2 regions of the Pseudonocardia sp. OZ21 genome follow, and region 1 is predicted to be linked to the other one. Evidence: riboswitches for the same ligand, from Rfam matches in the RefSeq annotation. Region 1 holds a riboswitch; the other holds the start of a gene.
What was found. Region 1 has a riboswitch for cobalamin ahead of AC5L35_RS06760 (ribonucleoside-diphosphate reductase subunit alpha). Riboswitches for the same ligand answer to the same signal wherever they lie in the genome.
Positions count from the first base shown of each region.

Region 1 (9,467 bases):
CCCGAGCTGAGCTGGGGTCGCCGGGCGGGTGGGCAGAAGACCAGCGCCCACCCGCCCGGCGGACCCCTACGCCTCGCTCAGTCCCAGTCGAGCGCGCCTCCGGTCCGGTAGTCGATGACGCGGGTCTCGAAGAAGTTCTTCTCCTTCTTCAGGTCGATGACCTCGGACATCCACGGGAAGGGGTTCTCGGTCTCCCCGAAGAGGGGAGCGAGCCCGATCTGGTGGGCGCGGCGGTCGGTGATGAACCGCATGTACCGCGCGCAGGCGTCAGCGGTGAGGCCCAGCACCCCGCGCGGGAGGGTGTCGCGGGCGTAGGTGATCTCCAGCTCGCAGGCCTCGCCGAGCATGCCGCGGATCTCGTCGGCGAACCCGGGTGTCCAGAGGTGGGGGTTCTCGGTCTTGATCTGGTTGATGCAGTCGATGCCGAAGTTCAGGTGGATCGACTCGTCGCGCAGGATGTACTGGTACTGCTCGGCGATGCCCACCATCTTGTTGCGGCGGCCGAGGGACAGGATCTGGGCGAATCCCGTGTAGAACCACATCCCCTCGAACACGACGTAGAACGCGACGAGGTCGCGCAGGAACGCGCGGTCCGCATCGGGGGTGCCGGTGGTGAAGGCGGGGTCGGCGAGATTGCGGGTGTGTTCGAGGGCCCAGGCGTCCTTGTCGGTGATCGAGGGCACCTCGCGGTACATGTTGAAGAGCTCGCCCTCGTCGAGGCCGAGGCTCTCGCACACGTACTGGAACGTGTGGGTGTGCACGGCCTCCTCGAACGCCTGGCGCAGCAGGTACTGGCGGCACTCGGGGTTGGTGAGGTGGCGGTAGACGGCGAGCACGACGTTGTTGGCCACCAGCGACTCGGCGGTGGCGAAGAACCCGAGGTTGCGCGTGAGCAGCAGCCGTTCGTCGCTGGTGAGCCCGTCGCGGGAACGCCAGAGCGCGATGTCGGCCTGCATGGAGACCTCGGTGGGCATCCAGTGGTTGCTGCACGCCGCCAGGTACTTCTCCCACGCCCACCCGTACTTGAGGGGGAGGAGCTGGTTGACGTCGGCGCGGGCGTTGATCATCCGTTTGGCGTCGGCGGCGACCCGGCCGGCGCCGCGGTCGATCGCACCGAGTCCGGTGGTGACGGGCCCGGTCGTGGGGAGCTGGGTGCTGGTCACTGGCAGGCCTCGCACTCGGGGTCGTCGATACGGCAGGCGGCGCCGTCGGTGAGCGGGGGGTCCACCGGCAGTGGGGCAGCGGGAGAGGGAGCGGCGGGTACGGCGTTGAGCTTGCCGTCGGTGCCGCGCAGGGTGGACTTCTCCACGTGGCTGGCCCCCTGTGTGCGCAGGTAGTAGGTGGTCTTGAGGCCCTTGTGCCAGGCCAGGCGGTAGAGCTCGTCGAGTGCCCGGCCGCTGGGGGCGGCGAGGTAGAGGTTGAGCGACTGGGCCTGGTCGATCCACTTCTGCCGGCGCGAGGCGGCCTCCACCAGCCAGCGGGGCTCGATCTCGAAGGCAGTGGCGTAGAGCGCTCTGAGGTCGGCGGGGACACGGTCGATCTGGCCGAGGCTGCCGTCGAAGTACTTCAGGTCGGCCACCATCACCCGGTCCCACAACCGGCGTTCCTTGAGATCGCGCACCAGGAACGGGTTGAGCACGGTGAACTCGCCGGACATGTTCGACTTCACGAACATGTTGCGGAACTGCGGCTCGATGGACTGTCCGACCCCGCAGATGTTGGAGATCGTCGCGGTGGGCGCGATGGCCATGACGTTGGAGTTGCGCATCCCGTTCACGCGAACCCGCTCCCGCAGGGCGTCCCATTCCAGGGTGGTCGAGGTGTCGACGTCGAGGCTGTCGTCCTGACGAGCGTCGGCCAGCAGGGCGACCGAGTCGATCGGGAGAATGCCCTGGCTCCACAGCGAGCCGTCGTAGGTGGGGTAGCGGCCCCGCTCAGCGGCCAGGTCGCTCGACGCGGCGATGGCGTGGTAGCTCAGGTGCTCCATGCTGCGGTCGGCGAAGACGACGGCGGCCTCGCTCGCGACCGGGATGCCCTGGGCGAACAGAGCGTCCTGGAAGCCCATGAGCCCCAGCCCGACCGGACGGTGCCGCAGGTTGGACCGGCGCGCCTGCGGGATCGTGTAGAAGTTGATGTCGATCACGTTGTCGAGCATTCGCACCGCGGTGCGGACGGTCCGTTGGAGTTTCGCGGTGTCGAGTCCGTCGGGGCCGACGTGGGCGGCCAGGTTGACCGAGCCGAGGTTGCACACGGCGACCTCGCCGTTGTCGGTGCCGGCGCGCGTGTTCAGGGTGATCTCGGTGCACAGGTTGGACGAGTGCACCACGCCGACGTGCTGCTGCGGGGAGCGCAGGTTGCACGGGTCCTTGAAGGTGATCCAGGGGTGCCCGGTCTCGAACAGCATGGTGAGCATCCGCCGCCACAGCTCGACCGCGCGAAGCCTGCGGAACACCCGGATCTCGCCGCGGTCGGCTGCGGCCTCGTACTCCCGATAGCGGACGGCGAACGCGGTGCCGTACAGGTCGTGCAGGTCGGGGGTCTCGTCGGGGGAGAACAGGGTCCACTCGCCGTCGGCCTCGACCCGGCGGAGGAACTCGTCGGGCACCCAGTTCGCGGTGTTCATGTCGTGGGTGCGCCGCCGGTCGTCGCCGGTGTTCTTGCGCAGGTCGAGGAACTCCTCGATGTCGATGTGCCAGGTCTCCAGGTAGGCGCAGGCGGCACCCTTTCGCTTGCCACCCTGGTTCACCGCGATGGCGGTGTCGCCGGCGATCTTGAGGAACGGCACCACGCCCTGGGACTGCCCGTTGGTGCCCTTGATGTGGGCGCCGAGCCCGCGTACCGGCGTCCAGTCGTTGCCCAGGCCTCCGGAGTACTTCGCCAGCAGGGCGTTGTTCCGGTAGGCCTGGAAGATCGAGTCGAGGTCGTCGTCGACGGTCGTGAGAAAGCACGACGACAGCTGCGGGCGGGTCGTACCGGAGTTGAACAGCGTCGGCGTGGACGTCATGAAGTCGAACGAGGACAGCAGCTCGTAGAACTCGATCGCCCGGGCTTCTCGGTCCTGTTCGTTCAGGGCGAGCCCCATCGCCACGCGCATGAAGAACGCCTGCGGCAGCTCGAAGCGCACCCCGTGCTCGTGGAGGACGTAGCGGTCGTAGAGGGTCTGGAGTCCGAGGAAGGTGAAGTCGAGGTCGCGCTCGGGCCGGATCGCACCGGTGATCCGGCCGAGGTCGAAGGTCTGCAATGCCGGGTCGGCGAGCTCCAGCACGACGGCTCGCTCGAGATAGCGCCGGAAGTACTCGGGGTAGCGGGCGGCCATCTCGTCCTGGCTCGCGTGCTCGCGATCTCCGGACAGGTGCGACAGCGCTTCGGTGCGCAGGGTGTCGAGCAGCAGCCGGGCCGCCACGGCGGAGTAGTTCGGCTCCGACTCGACGAGGCTGCGCGCCGCCATGATCGGCGCGAGTGCGAGCTCGCCTGCGGTGATGCCGTCGTAGAGGTTGCGCCGGGTCTCGGTGAGCAGCGGCTCGGCGTCGACGTCGGCGATTCCGGCGACGGCCTCGGCGACCAGGTGCTCCAGGCGTGCCCGGTCCAGCGGGCGGAGGTTGCCGTCGAGGTCAGTGACCTGCAGTACGGGCGGCGTCGGCGGCGTGACGGTCGTCCGGGAACGGGCGTGCTCCTCGCGGTAGAGCACGTAGTCGCGGGCCACCTTGTGGTGCCCGCCGCGCATGAGCGCCAGCTCGACCTGGTCCTGGATCTGTTCGATGTGGAGCGTCACCGCGCTGCCCGGTTCGGTGTGACGCAGCAGTGCGTGCCGCACCTGCGCGGTGAGCTCCTCGACAAGGTGGTGCAGCCGCGACGAGCTCGCGGTGTCGCTGCCCTCGACGGCGAGGAAGGCCTTGGACATCGCCACCGAGATCTTGGTTGCGTCGAAGGTCGACACGGTGCCGTCGCGGCGGACGACCCGCACGTCTGCGGTGGGTGGGGCGGTGGTTGTCGTGGTGGTGGCCGGTGGGGTCACAGCTCTCTCCTCGTGAGCTCGACGACCGAGCCCGGGGCCACGAGGAAGACGCATCCCGGTGCGGACGGAGGCGCGCCCGGACCGGGCACGGCGACGTCCGCCCCGGGTCCGTCCCGCGCGGACCCCGGACAGCGCGCACCGGTGGTGCGCGCGCCGATGGCAGGTCTTCGGACTCACGGGCGTGCACCTGCCGGTGCTCCTACTGGCCGTCGCTTCCCAGGTGTGGCGCACCCAGTGCTCGATGACGGCGGTCGTTCCCGCTCACCGCTGCGGGGCAGTCCCGGACTCCCACCGGATTCCCTCTTGCCCCCTCTCCACCCTGGCGGCTGGAGAGGAACCATCAGCGGCGCTGACCCTACATGTCGTGGTGGCGATGGTGATGGACCCCTACATATCGGTGTGTCGCGCGAGTGTTCTCCGGCTCTGCCGGCACCAACGCAGAGGTCCTCCACCAAAAGGCGCAACCGGGATTGGGCACCTGAGCACGATGTGTCGCGGCGCGGCCCGGGGCGAGGCTGGTCCTCATCGGACGACCGCGGTGGCCGGACGCCGTGCGATCACCCGACGATCTCCGGGCCACCTGAAGAGTGCAGGAGCAGTACCAGCAGTGATCGATGTGAAGGCACGGCCCTAGCCGGCACGGGGCCGGTCCGGCGGAGCGGACGACGTGTTGCGTCGTCGGCGGCGGTCCGGCCGGGATGGTGCTGGGGCTGCTGCTGGCCAGGGCCGGGGTGGAGGTCACGGTGCTGGAGAAGCACGGGGACTTCCTGCAGGACTTCCGCGGCGACACCGTCCACCCCGCGACCCTCGACCTGCTCGACGACCTGGGACTGGGCGAGCGGTTCGCGCGGCTGCCGCAGTCGCGGGTCACCGACGTCGTGCTGCCCGACGGGCGCGGCGGGACGCAGCGGATCGGCGACTTCGCCGCGCTCCGCCGGTGGGGTGTGCGCGACCTCGCTCGTCCGGGAGCACGGCCGCGTCGTCGGCGTCCGCCACCGCACGACGACTGCCACCGGCGAGCACGTCGACGGCGAGATCCGGGCCGACCTCACGGTGGCCTGCGACGGTCGCGACTCCGTCCTGCGCGCCGCCGCCCGCCTGCCCGTGACCGCGTTCGACGTCCCGTTCGACACCTGGTGGTTCCGCCTCTCCCGCCGGACGGGCGAGCAGGTCGGCGCGCTGACCCGCAGGCCAGGACGGGGACGCTTCGCCATCGTCATCCCGAGGGAGGGCTACTTCCAGATCGGCTACGTCGCCCGCAAGGGAACCGACGCGCAGCTACGCACCCGCGGCATCGCCGCGTTCCGGGCCGACGTGGCCGAGCTCCTGCCCGAGTACGCCGACCGGGTCGGCGAGCTGGCCTCGATGGACGACGTCAAACACCTCGATGTGCAGTTCAATCGGCTGCGGCGCTGGCACGTCGACGGGTTGTTGTGCATCGGCGACGCCGCACACGCGATGTCGCCGGTCGGCGGGATGGGGATCAACCTGGCGGTCCAGGACGCCGTCGCGACCGCGACCCTGCTGGCCGGGCCACTGCGCCGCGGCGCAGTGCGCAGCACGGACCTCGCCCGGGTGCACCGCCGCCGGTTGCTGCCGCTGCTGCTGGTCCAAGCCCTGCAACGGGTCATGCACGCCGACCTGGCCGGCCCGGTCCGGAGTGGGGCACAGGCCGGCCCGTCGGGCCGGATCCTCACCGCAGCCCGGCGGTTGCCCGTCGTCCAGGCGGTGGGGGCCTACCTCGTCGGCGTCGGGTTCCGTCCGGAGCGAGCTCCGGCGTTCGCCCGCCGCCCGCCGGTTCGATGACGCGCGCCGGCCTCACTGGTTGGCCCTGGGCAGGTGGACGAGTCCGGCGACCGCCGCTTCTATGCCGGTCGCGAAGGCAGCTCAGTCTCGCAGCTTCCCCAGAGTGGACGCAGAGGGCGAGCCCGGCTCTGCCCGATAGATCACGAGTTCCTGTCCCGGGGCGGAGCGGACGTCGAAAGTCTGGATGTGGAGTTCGAGGTCGCCTGCGACCGGGTGGCGGAAGCGCTTCGTGGTCATCCGCTGCCCGCGCACCTCGTGGTCCGTCCACATCGCGGCGAACTCGGTGTCCGAGGCGAGGAGCCCGTCGCGCACCTGCCTGATGCGAGGGTCGTCGGGTTGGGCCGCCTCCAGGAGGCGGAATCCGGCGACAGTGCTCGTGGCCACGATCTCCCAGTCGGCGTAGAGCGCGCGGGCCGCCGGCTCGAGGAACGTCGACTCGAGAAGGTTGCGGGTGGTGGGGAACCCGAGAAACAGCGCTTCTCCGAGGGAGTTCGTTGCGATCACGTCGAAGGCGTGGCCGAGAACGATCGCGGGGTGTTCGGGCCATTCGTCGATCAGGGCGGCCAGCTGCGGGTCGACGGTCGAGGCGGTGCTCGCGGTGCGCAGGGGTGTGAGCCCGGCGAGGCGGTAGAGGTGCGCGAGGCCGTGTTCATCGAGACGCAGCGCGCGACCGATTGCCTGCGCGACCTGCGGTGACGGCGACTGCTCACGTCCTTGCTCCAGTCGCACGTAGTAGTCGACGCTGACGCCCGCCAGCGATGCGACCTCTTCCCGTCGGAGCCCAGGGACGCGACGGCGATCGTTGCTCCTCAGCCCGACGTCGTGCGGTTGCACGCGAGAGCGTCGTAGGGTCAGGAATCCGCCCAGAGGCGATGACATGGTCCCGTTCTACCCCTGGGTGGGTGCCGCACACCTAGGAGAACGGCGGCGTCCCACTGAGCGGTCTGCTCCAGGACCGTGGACCACATGACGGTCACACGGGAACGACCCACGGCGACGATCGTCGTCGGTGCAGGGCCGGGCATCGGCTTGTCGGTGGCGCGGCGGTTCTCCACCGCGGGAGGCAGGGTAGGGCTGGTTGCACGGTCGGCGGACCGGCTGCGCCGGCTGGCCGTCGCATTGGACGCCGATGGCGTGGGTGTGGACTGGGAAGCTGCGGACGCCACGGACCCCGCATCCCTCCGACCGGCGATGAAACGGCTCGTGGAGCGCCTCGGCCCGATCGACGTGCTGTGCTTCTGCCCGCTTCCCGACGTCCACCTGATCCGGCCGGTTCTGGGTACGAGCGCCGAGGAGCTCATGGCCGCGCTGGCGCTGAACGTCGGCGGAGCGGCGACGGCGGTCGGCGAAGTGCTGCCTGCCATGGTCGGGCGGCGGCGGGGGAGCCTCCTGTTCACGACAGGCAGCGGGGCGGTCAGACCGTCACCCGACCGCGCTGCGAGCGCCGTCGCCATCGCGGCAGAGACCGCCTACGTCGAACTCCTGCATCAGGCGCTGACGCCGGTCGGCATCCGGGTCGCGCAGGTCGTCATCGTCGGTCCGGTGGGTGCCGGGCAGGAGCACGAACCCGACAGCGTCGCCGACGAGCTCTGGCACGTCCACGCGTCCCCAGGTCCCGCCGTGACGGTTCTCGACCACCACGCCGACTCGAAGGGAAGCACGGCATGACCACCAGATGGCTCATCACCGGCGCGGGACGCGGCCTGGGACGTGCCTTCACAGCCGCAGCGCTCGGTCGCGGCGACGCCGTCGCCGCGACCGTTCGGGACAAGTCCGCCCTCGACGACTTGCGCGAAGCCCACGGGGACCGCCTGTCCGTCCACGCTCTGGACGTCACCGATCGTGACCACGCCGGTGCCGTGGTCGCCAGGGCCGCGGCCTGGCTCGGGGGCATCGACGTGCTGGTCAACAACGCAGGCTACGGGCAGTTCGGTGCGGTCGAGGAGCTGTCGGAGTCCGACGTCAGGGCGCAGCTGGAGACCAACTTCTTCGGAGCGCTGTGGACGAGCCAGGCCGCTGTCCCGATCATGCGGGAGCAGGGTGGTGGGCGCATCATCCAGATCTCCAGTCTCGGCGGAATCGGCGCTTTCGCGAACCTCGGCGCCTACCATGCGTCGAAGTGGGCGCTGGAGGCGATCTCGGAGTCGCTCGCCCTGGAGGTCGCGCCTTTCGGGATTGCGGTGACCATCGTCGAACCGGGCGGATTCGGGACCGACTGGGCGGGAGCATCCTCCCGCCACTCATCTCAGCTTCCCGAGTACGAGCCCGTCCGCGCCGCAGCGGCCGCACGGCGTGGAGGTCAGGTGTCGGGCTCGCCAGAGCGGGCGGCTGCGGCGCTGCTGGAGGTCGTGGACAGCCCGCGCCCCCCGCTACGGGTGATCTTCGGTGCAGACGCGCTTGACATCGCCCGAGGCATCTACGAACGGCGCCTGGCTGAGTGGTCGCAGTGGGAGGCGGTCAGCAAGCTCGCTCAGGAGTGACCGGCTACCGGTTCGAGGATGATCGCTGCTCTGGCCGCCGTGGCGCCACCTCCAGATCCTGGGACCGGCTCCGACTGAGATCATCCGCGGGTGCGCGGGAGGCTACTGGGACGGCATCGCGACTTCCGGCTGCTCTGGGTGGGGGAGACCACCAGCCTCGTCGGAAGCGCGATATCGACGGTCGCGCTGCCCCTGGTCGCGGTCGAGCAGCTCGGTGCTGGTCCGTTCGCCGTCGGGGTCATCACCGCGGCGGTGTGGTTGCCGTGGTTGCTGGTCGGGCTACCTGCCGGGGTGTGGGTCGACCGGGTGATCCGGCGCCCGGTGATGCTCGGCGCCGACGTCGTGTCGATGCTGGCCTTCGCCAGCGTCCCGATCGCGGCCTGGCTCGGGGTGCTCAGCCTGGTGCAGATGGTGGTCGTCGCGCTGGTCTCGGGGGCTGCTCGTGTCGGGTTCGAGACGGCCTATGAGGCCTACCTGCCCTCGTTGCTCGACCCGGCCGACCTGTCCGAGGGCAACGCGGCGCTGCAGACCAGCAGCGCGTCCTCGCTGGTGGTCGGCCCGTCCATCGCCGGTCTCCTCGCTGCGGCTGTCGGCGCGGTCGTCGGCCTGCTGGTCGACGCGGCGACGTTCGTGGTCTCGGCGGTCTGCCTGCTGCTGATCCGCTACCGGGAACCCCCGGTCGAGCAGCGACCTCGCGCCGGGGGAGTCGCGGGGCTGACAGCGGATATCGGCGAGGGTCTGCGGTTCGTGTTCGGCGACCCGTATCTGCGCGCGCTCACGTTGTTCGGGGCGTCCGTGAACATGACGTACATGGTCTATGCGGCCATCCAGGTGGTGTTCCTGCTCGACGAGGTCCGCGTCGGCCCGGCGATCGTCGGGGTGCTCGTCGCGGTCTCCGGTGTGGGCGGGGTGGCGGGTGCACTGGTCGCCGGGATGATCGCGCGACGCTTCGGGACCGCGCGCGGCATGCTGGTCATCGAGGTCGTCGGCGCTCTGGCCGGACTGATGATCCCGCTGGCCCAGCGCGGCCCGCTGCTCGCGCTGTTCGTCGTCGGGAGCTTCGTCAACGGCGCCGGGGTCGTCGCGGTCAATGTCATCAAGTCGGCGTGGCGCCAGGCCTACTGCCCACGGCACCTGCTCGGGCGGGCGGTCTCGGCGATGCAACT
Region 1 covers NZ_JCADBN010000002.1:672,320-681,786, reverse strand. Annotated here, with positions in the region: gene AC5L35_RS06770 (PepSY-associated TM helix domain-containing protein) at 1-10, shown strand, start outside; gene AC5L35_RS06765 (ribonucleotide-diphosphate reductase subunit beta) at 78-1,163, opposite strand; gene AC5L35_RS06760 (ribonucleoside-diphosphate reductase subunit alpha) at 1,160-4,015, opposite strand; cobalamin riboswitch at 4,157-4,373, opposite strand; partial or broken gene AC5L35_RS06755 (FAD-dependent oxidoreductase) at 4,714-5,821, shown strand; gene AC5L35_RS06750 (helix-turn-helix transcriptional regulator) at 5,903-6,700, opposite strand; gene AC5L35_RS06745 (SDR family NAD(P)-dependent oxidoreductase) at 6,788-7,489, shown strand; gene AC5L35_RS06740 (SDR family NAD(P)-dependent oxidoreductase) at 7,486-8,301, shown strand; gene AC5L35_RS06735 (MFS transporter) at 8,392-9,467, shown strand, end outside.

Region 2 (9,467 bases), on a different contig from region 1:
GCGGGGGCGAGGGCCGCGGCCACGAGCGCGGCGGCGCCGGCGTTCACCCCGTCGAGGAGCACCGGCACCCGCAGAGCCGCGGCGCCGAGCACGAACCCGGCCAGCGCGGCGTGCTCGAGCCCACCGAACGCGGCGAGCACGCCGACCGGGTCGGCCGGGTCGGGGTCGTGCCGGGCGAGCGCCGAGGCCACCACCGCCGTCTTGTGCGCCAGCGTCGCGTCGTCGATGCCGGTGCCGCGCCCCGTGGCCGCACCCGGCTCGGATCCGGTGAAGGCGCAGATCAGCGCGGCCGCCGCCGTGGTGTTCGCGATGCCCATGTCGCCGGTGACGAGGCACCGGTTGCCGGCCGCGACGAGGTCACGGGCGGTCTCGATGCCCACCTCGACGGCAGCCTGCGCCTGCTCGCGGGTGAGGGCGGGGCCCACGGTCATGTCCGCTGTGCCGTCGGCGATGCGCCGCGGGAGCAGGCCCGGGACGGTCGCGGCGTCCGGCGTCGCGAGTGGCGCGGCCACCCCCACGTCCACCACGCACACCTCGGCGCCGAGCCGCCGCGCAAAGGCGTTGACAACGGCACCACCGGCCACGAAGTTGCCCACCATCTGCGCCGTGACCTCCTGCGGCCACGGCGACACCCCCTGGGCGTGCACGCCATGATCGGCGGCGAACACGGCCACGGCCGCGGGCTCGGGTACCGGTGGGGGGCAGCTCCCGGCGATCCCGGCGAGGGTCACGGCGACGTCCTCGACGCGGCCGAGCGAGCCCCGCGGCTTCGTCATCCGGTCGAGGCGATCCGCGGCCGCGGCTCGGGCCGCGGAGTCCGGTGCGACGATCGCGGCCACTGTCTCGAGCAGGTCCATCGGTTCCTCCCCGGGTAGTCCGCGGCGGCCGTACGTGTCGTGGTGCACGGCCCACTGCAGCGGTCTGCGCTGCGCCCAGCCCGCCGTGGCGAGCTCCGGCTCGGGCGCGAAGCCCGTGACGGGCCCGACGCACAGGTACGCCACCAGCTCCAGGTGGGCCGGCAGGCCGAGCAGGCCGGCCAGCGCGCGCTCGTCACCGAAGCTGACCCAGCCGACGCCCAGACCCTCCGCCCGCGCGGCCAGCCACAGGTTCTGCACGGCGCCGACCGTCGAGTAGGGCGCCATTCGAGGCTGGGTGTGGCGGCCCAGCGTGTGCCGCCCACCGCGGGTCGGGTCGCAGGTGACGGCGATGTTCAGCGCGGCGTCCAGGATCGCCTCGACCTTGAGGTCGCGGAACGCGGCGGCCCGTGCGCCGGGCAGTGTGGCGGCGTACTCGGCCCGGGCGGCGGCGACGTGGGCCTGCACCCGCTCCCGCACGGCCCGGTCGCGGACGACGAGGAAGTCCCACGGCTGGGAGAAACCCACGCTGGGCGCGGCGTGGGCGGCACCGAGCACCCGGCGCAGCACGGCGTCGTCGACGGCGGCGCCGGGCAGGAACCCCGAGCGCACGTCCCGGCGGGAGTGCACGACCTCGTAGAACGCGTCGGGATCCACAGCGGCGTCAGCGCAGCCCGTGGCCGCGGCCGTTGCGTTTCGGCGGGACGACCAGCGTGGAGAGGTAGGGGCCGGCCTCGTGCGGGTCCAGCTCGCGGGCGGGGCGGATGTCCTCCTCCGCGAGCCCCAGCCCGGCGCCGTACACCGCCTCGTCGATCCGGCCCGTCTCGCGCAGGACGGCGAGCGTCTCCGGCAGCATCCGGCCGAACTTGTAGGCGGCCACGGCGTCCCCGCGCGCCAGCGCCTCCCGGAACCGCTCGGGCCCCGCGGTCATCGGGAACAGGGCGAGCGCCTCCCGGCCCTCCACCAGCGACGTTCCGCTGCGCGCTGCGAGGTCCTGCATCGCGGTGATCCCCGGCACCAGCTCGACCGACAGCTCCCCCACCACCGACCGCACCGACGCGGCCAGGTAGCTGAACGTGGAGTAGACGCACGGGTCGCCGATCGTCGCGAACACCGCCGTGCCGCCAGGGTGACGGGCGTACCAGCGCGCCACCTGCGCCGCGGCCGCGTCCCAGGCCTGCTCCCGGCGCTGCGTGTGCTCGCGGTCGTGCAGCGCGAACACCACCCGCTCGACCCGCCAGGCCTCGGCGTAGAAGAGCACGGTCTGCTCGGCGCGTCCGGTCTCGCCGGAGTCGGCGACGGGCACGAACACGATGTCGGCCTTGGCCAGCAGGTTCGCCGCCTTCACGGTGACCAGCTCCGGATCGCCCGGCCCGACCCCGACCCCGACCAGCGTGTTCATCACGACTCGCCTTCCAGGTCGCCTTCGAGGTCGAGGTAGGTCTGGCGCAGCCGGTCGAGCACGGCGTCGTCGGGCTTGGCCCAGAGCCCGCGGTCGGCGGCCTCGAGCAGGCGCTCGGTGATCCCGCGCAGCGCCCACGGGTTGGACCGCTGCATGAAGTCGCGGTTGGTCTCGTCGAAGACGTAGCTCTCGGCGAGCTGGGCGTACATCCAGTCGTCGACCACACCGGCGGTGGCGTCGTAGCCGAACAGGTAGTCGACGGTGGCGGCGAGCTCGAACGCGCCCTTGTAGCCGTGGCGCTGCATGGCTGCGATCCACTTCGGGTTCACGACCCTCGCGCGGAAGACCCGTTTTGTCTCCTCGGCGAGCGTGCGCGTCTTCACGGCGTCGGTGACCGCGGAGTCGCCCACGTACGCCGCGGGCGAGCGCCCGGTCAGCGCGCGCACCATCGCGACCATCCCGCCGTGGTACTGGAAGTAGTCGTCGGAGTCGACGATGTCGTGCTCGCGGGTGTCCTGGTTCTTGGCCGCCACCGCGATCCGGCGGAACGACTGCTCCATGTCGGCGCGCGCCTCGCGGCCGTCCAGCCCGCGCCCGTAGGCGTAGCCGCCCCAGACGGCGTAGACCTCGGCGAGGTCGGCATCACTGCGCCAGTTGCGGGCGTCGATCAGCGGCAGGAGACCGGCGCCGTAGGCACCCGGCTTCGAGCCGAAGATCCGGGACGTGGCGCGGCGGCGGTCGCCGTGTGTGGCCACGTCCTCCTCGACGTGAGCGCGCAGATAGTTCTGCTCGGCCGGCTCATCCAGCTCGGCGACCATCGCGAACGCGTCGTCGAGCAGCGTGATGACGTGCGGGAACGCGTCGCGGAAGAACCCCGAGATCCGCACCGTGACGTCGATCCGCGGGCGCCCGAGCTCCGCAGGCGGCACGACCTCGACGCCGGTGACCCGCCGCGACGCCTCGTCCCACACCGGGCGGCAGCCGATCAGCGCGAGGATCTCGGCGAGGTCGTCGCCCTGGGTGCGCATCGCCGACGTCCCCCACACCGTCAGCCCGACGCTCTGCGGGTAGGTGCCGGTGTCGGCGAGGTGCCGGGCGACGAGCGAGTCGGCCAGCGCGCTCCCGATCTCCCACGCCGAGCGCGACGGGATCGCCTTGGGGTCGACGGAGTAGAAGTTCCGGCCGGTCGGCAGCACATTGACCAGGCCGCGGGTCGGCGAGCCCGACGGACCGGCGGGCACGTACCCGCCGTCGAGGGCGTGCAGCACGCCGGCGATCTCGTCGGTGGTGCGGTTCAGCCGCGGCACGACCTCGGCGCAGCCGAACTCCAGCACCGCCACGACGTCCGGGATCTCCTCGCCCAGCAGCTGCGCGCACACCTGCGCCGCGTCGCTCCAGCCCCGGGCCTGCACCTCCGTGACCAGCGCGCGGGCGACGCCCTCGAGGACGTCGACGAGGTCGGCCCCGGTGACCGACGGCCCCCCGGCGAGCCCGACGAGCCGCTCCACGGGAGTGCCCCCGGTGGCAGCCGCAGCCCCCGTTGCAGCAAAGCCACTTTCATGCAGCGAGGTTGCGTCAAAGTGGCTTTGCTGCAACCGCTCACCGGGAGACGCGAGGAGGGACTGCTCGTCCAGGCCCGCCCACGCGGCCAGTGCCGCGCGGAGGCCGGGGAGCGCCCGCTTCCCGCCCCAGACCTGCGTGGCGCGCAGGATCGACAGCACCAGGTTGACCTGCGCCTCACCGGCAGGCACCCCACCCAGCACGTGCAGCCCGTCGCGGATCTGGACGTCCTTGACCTCGCACAGGTACCCGTCGATGTGCAGGACGAAGTCGTCGAAGTCCTGCTCGCCGGGCGCGTTGTCGACGTGCAGGTCGTGGTGCAGCTGAGCGGTGGTGACGACCTCCCAGATCCGCGCGCGCAGCGCCGGGAGCTTCGCCGGGTCCATCGCGGCGACGGTCGCGTACTCGTCGAGCAACTGCTCGAGCTTCGCCATCTCGCCGTAGGTGTCGGCGCGCGCCATCGGCGGCACCAGATGGTCGACGACCACGGCGTGCCCGCGGCGCTTGGCCTGCGTGCCCTCGCCCGGGTCGTTGACGATGAACGGGTAGACCAGCGGCAGCTCGCCGAGCACGGCGTCCGGGGCGCACTCGGCCGACAGCCCGAGCCCCTTGCCGGGCAGCCACTCCAGCGTGCCGTGCTTCCCGAGGTGGATCACGGCGTCGGCGCCGAACTCGTGGTCGAGCCACCGGTACGCCGCCAGGTAGTGGTGTGACGGCGGCAGGTCCGGGTCGTGGTAGATCGCCACCGGGTTCTCCCCGAACCCGCGCGGCGGCTGGATCATCAGCACCACGTTCCCGAACTGCAGAGATGCCAGCACGACGTCGGTTCCGTCGACGTAGAGCGAGCCCGGCGGCTCGCCCCAGTGCTCGCGGATCCCGTCGGTCAGCTCGGACGGTAGCGCGTCGAACCAGCGGCGGTAGTGCTCCAGCCGCACGCGTGACGGGGCGGCGGCGAGCTGTTCCTCCGTGAGCCATTCGACGTCGTGGCCCCCGGCGGCGATCAGGGTGTGGATCAGCTGGTCGGAGTCCTCCGGGAAGTCGCCCACCGCGTAGCCGGCGTCCCGCAGCGCGCGCAGCAGCACCACCGCGGACGCCGGGGTGTCCAGCCCGACCGCGTTGCCCACGCGGGCGTGCTTCGTCGGGTAGCTCGACAGCACCACGGCGAGCTTCCGCTCGGCGACGGGCGTGGCCCGCAGCCGGGCGTGGCGGACGGCGAGCCCGGCCAGCCGGGCCGCGCGCTCCGGGTCGGCCCGGTACACGGGGATGTCGTCACCCGCGTCGACCTCCTTGAACGAGAACGGCACCGTGATCAGCCGGCCGTCGAACTCCGGGATCGCCACCTGCATCGCGGCGTCCATGGGCGAGAGTGCCGCGTCGGAGTCGGCCCAGGTGGCCCGCGACGTGGTCAGGCAGAGCCCCTGCAGCACCGGCACGTCCAGCGCGGCGAGCGCGCCCGCGTCCCAGGAGTCCTCCTCGCCGCCCGCCACGGCGTCGCTCGCGCGGGTGCCGCCCGCGGCGAGGACGGTGGCGACCAGCGCGTCGGCCCGGGCGAGCAGCTCCATCAGGCCGTCCGCCCCGCCGGCCGGGACACCGCGCAACGACCCGCAGAACACCGGCAGCGCGTTGGCGCCCCGCGCCTCGATCGCGTCGCAGAGCGTGTCGACGAACGCGGTGTTGCCCGACAGCTCGTGCGCCCGGTAGAAGACCACCGCGACCGTCGGACGGCCGGCGGCCTGCTCGCGCTCGCCGTGCACCCCGAAGTCGGGGGCGGGCGCGGGCGGGGCGAATCCCTCGCCGGTCAGCAGCACCGTGTCGGACAGGAACCGGTGCAGCTCGCGCAGGTTGTCCCGCCCGCCGGCGGCGAGGTAGGCCAGCGCCTCCGACGTCACGCCCGCCGGCACGGTCGATGCGGCCATCAGCTCCGCGTCGGGCGCGGCCTCCCCGCCCAGCAGCACGACGGGACGCCCGGACGCCACGAGCGCGTCGACCCCCTCCGGCCAGGCGCGGCGCCCGCCGAGGAGCCGGAGCACGACGACGTCGACGCCGTCGAGCAGCGGCGCCAGGCCGGCGGGCTCGACGCGCGCCGGGTTGGCCGTGCGGTAGAGGGCCCCCGAGCTGCGGGCAGCCAGCAACTCGGTGTCGGCGGTGGACAGCAGCAGGACGGTGCTCGACGCCCCGTCGGCGGCGGATCCCTCCCGGCCGGTGGTGGCGGAGGCAGCGCGCGTCATCAGCGTTCCTTCCGAGGGTCCGCGCCCTCTACTGGTGGAGGTGCGACGGCAGCGAGTGTCTGGCTCCCAGGCCCGCGCGTGCCGGCCCGGTGACAGTGGCGGGACCGCGCCGGACTCACACCGGCTTCCTCCACTGACGTCGCGGAGAACTGGAACACATCGGGAGGTCACGGGTCAACGCGGCGTGAGGATGCCGACGTGCGCACGATCATCCCGAGGAGCGCGCTCCTAGACTGCGCCGATGATCTCCGACGTGCCGGATCCCGGCATACCGGGGCTGGCCCGTCCCGAGGTGGTCGGCCAGGGCGGGTACGGCACCGTCTACGCCGCCGAGGAACCGGAGTTCGGCCGCCGGGTCGCCGTCAAGGTGCTGCACGAACGGCTCGACGGCGAGGGTGTGCGGCGCGCGTTCGTCCGCGAGTGCCAGGCGATGGGGGCGCTCTCCGGGCACCCCCACATCGTCACGGTGCACCGCAGCGGCACCACTGCCCGCGGCGAGCCCTACATCGTGATGGACCTGATGTCGGCGGGGTCGCTCGCCGACCGGATCCGCCGGGACGGGCCGTTGCCGTGGGCCGAGGTGCTGGACGTGGCGGTCATGGTGGCCGGGGCGCTGGAGACGGCGCACCGCGCCGGCATCCTGCACCTGGACCTCAAGCCGGCCAACGTGCTCGTCTCCCGCTACGGCGAGCCGAAGCTCGGCGACTTCGGCATCTCGCGCCTCCCCGGCGTCACCGAGACCAGGGCCGACGGCCGGATCCGCGCGAGCGCGGCCTACGCGTCACCGGAGCGGCTGCTGGAGGGGCACGCCACCCCCGCCGCCGACCTCTACGGACTCGGCGCCACGATGTTCGCGCTGCTCACCGGCCGTCCGGCGTTCGTCACCGACACCGAGGAGCTGGTCGCCACGGTCTTGCGGATCGCCCATGACCCGGTCCCCGACCTGCGCCCGGCAGGGGTGCCCGACGCGGTGTGCCGGGTGGTGGAGCGGCTGATGGCGAAGGCGCCGGGCGACCGGTTCGCCTCCGCCGCCGAGGCCGCCGAGGCACTGCAGGGCGCGCAGCGGGCCACGGGACAGCCGGTCACCCGGGCCGTCGTCGAGGGTCCGGTCGCCGGCGGACCCGGCACCACCGCGACGGTGTACGTCCCGCGGCTGCATCCCTCCGTCACCGCCGCCCCGGCTCCGCAGTTCGCGCCGCCGCCCACGCGGGTGTCGCCGGGGCGCAGGCGCCGTCCGCTGGTGGTGACCATGGTCGCCGCGGTGCTGGTGGCCACGCTCGCAACGATCGCGTTCCTGCACCTCGTCGACCGTCCGCGGGCGGTGCGCGCCGCGCCGAGCGAACCCGCGGCCGTCACGGGCACGACCGGCACGTCGGCCGGCGAGCTCCCGCCCGACGACCTGGTCGACGTCGCGCCGGGGGTGGCGCACCCCGCGCTGGCGGAGGCACGCACCGTGATCAGCGAGTACGTCGCGGGGATCAACGAGAACCGCTACGCCGACGCGTTCGCGCTCCTGCACCCCGACTCCGACATCGCCAGGAGCGGGCTGGAGGTGTGGGCGAAGGGGCAGGCCACCACGGTCATCCACTCCCCCGTGCTGACGGCGGTGCGCGACGACGACGCGGACGGGCTCGAGGTGGACGTGACGTTCACCAGCACCCAGTCCGCCGAGCTTGGCCCGGGCGGCCAGACCTGCACGAACTGGCGGCTCACCTACAGCCTGGCGGGCCCGGCCCCTGGCCTGCTGATCCGCGGAGCGCGCACGATCGCCCCGCCGCAGGCCTGCTGAGCGCTGCCGGTCAGCCGCCCTGCACCTCGGCTGCGCGCGCCCGCGCGGCGGCCGCCACGACGCGGGCGTTGGCCAGCACGTCGTCGGGCGGGGTGTTGGCCGCCACCAGCTCGGCGGAGGTGGCCGCGGCCGCCGCCGCGAGGTGGATCGCCGCCACCGCGTCGCCGTGCAGGTTCGGGTTGCCGTCGCGGACGATCCCGGCGGCCAGGTCGGCGACCGCGCCCGCGATCCCCCCGATCTCCGCGGGGACGCCGACGGCGTCGCTCCGGGCGGCGGTCACGGCGTCGGCGCGGGAGGGGTCGTCGCGCGGGAGGCGCACCGCCGCCAGGTACGCCCGGTACGCCGCGGCGTCGGCATCGGCGAGCAGGGCGGCACGGGCGCGCAGGGCGTCGGCCTCCTGCGCGGCGGAGCCGTCGCCGAACCGCGAGGCCATCCCGGCGAGCGCGGCGGCCAGCGCGGTGGCGAGCGCGGCCGCCCCGCCCCCGCCAGGGGCGGAGGTGCGGGCGGCCACGGCGTCGAGCAGCTCACGCACGGTGAGATCGAGCAGCGACTCCTCGTCCGGCACGGGTTCCCCTCGTCTCAGCCGGTGACCGGCTCGTGGGCCAGGCCGGCGACCGGTCCCACCACGATCACCGCCGGCGGGCTGATCCGCTGCTCGCGCACGGCATCGGCCACCGTGGCGAGAGTGGCGCGCAGTGAGCGCTGGATCCGCATCGTCCCGTCCTGCACCACGGCGACGGGCGTGTCCGCGGGGCGACCACCCTCGATCAGCGCGGTGGAGAACGCGCCGATCCGCTCGACCGCCATGAGCAGCACGAGCGTGCCGCGCAGGCGCCCGAGCGCCGGCCAGTCGACGAGGCTGCGCGGGTCGCCGGGGGCGACGTGTCCCGACACCACGACGATCTCGTGCGCGACCCCGCGATGGCTCACCGGGACGTCGGCCACGGCGGGCGCGGCGAACGCGCTGGTCACGCCGGGGACGACGGTGACGGGCACGCCGGCCTCGGCGCAGGCGAGCGCCTCCTCGAAGCCGCGGCCGAAGACGTAGGGGTCGCCGCCCTTGAGCCGCACGACGAACCGGCCTGCCCTGGCGTGCTCCACGAGCAGTTCGTTGATCCGGGCCTGGTTCATCGCGCGGCCGTAGGGGATCTTCGAGGCGTCGATCACCTCGACGTGCGGGGCGAGCGTGTCGAGCAGGTCACGGGGGCCGAGCCGGTCGGTGACGACGACGTCGGCACGGGACAGCAGCCGCCTGCCCCGCACGGTGATCAGCTCCGGGTCGCCGGGGCCGCCACCGATCAGCGCCACCCCCGGGTGCACCGGTTCGGCGGAGTCGTCGACCAGGCCGGTCTGCAGTGCCTCGACCAGCGCCGTGCGGACCGCCGCCGAGCGCCGGGGACGGCGGCCGGCGAGCACCCCGACGGTGAGCCCGTCGTGATGCCCCACGGCCGGGGTGACCGCGCTGCCTGCCGGCGCGTCGTCGGCGCGCACGCAGAAGATCCGCCGGGCCTCGGCGTCGGCGCCCACCGCCGCGTTGACGGCCGGGGCGTCCGTGCACGCGACCACGTACCAGGCCGCCTCGAGATCACCGTCGCGGTAGGGCCGCGCGCTCCAGCGCACCTCCCCGGCCGTCG
Region 2 covers NZ_JCADBN010000001.1:321,695-331,161, forward strand. Annotated here, with positions in the region: gene cobT (nicotinate-nucleotide--dimethylbenzimidazole phosphoribosyltransferase) at 1-1,511, opposite strand, end outside; gene cobI (precorrin-2 C(20)-methyltransferase) at 1,519-2,256, opposite strand; gene cobN (cobaltochelatase subunit CobN) at 2,256-6,044, opposite strand; cobalamin riboswitch at 6,078-6,197, opposite strand; gene AC5L35_RS01625 (serine/threonine-protein kinase) at 6,286-7,833, shown strand; gene AC5L35_RS01630 (cyclodeaminase/cyclohydrolase family protein) at 7,844-8,398, opposite strand; gene cobA (uroporphyrinogen-III C-methyltransferase) at 8,413-9,467, opposite strand, start outside.
Region 2: it holds a riboswitch for cobalamin, as region 1 does, so the genes downstream of both, cobN (cobaltochelatase subunit CobN) here and AC5L35_RS06760 (ribonucleoside-diphosphate reductase subunit alpha) in region 1, are expected to answer to the same signal.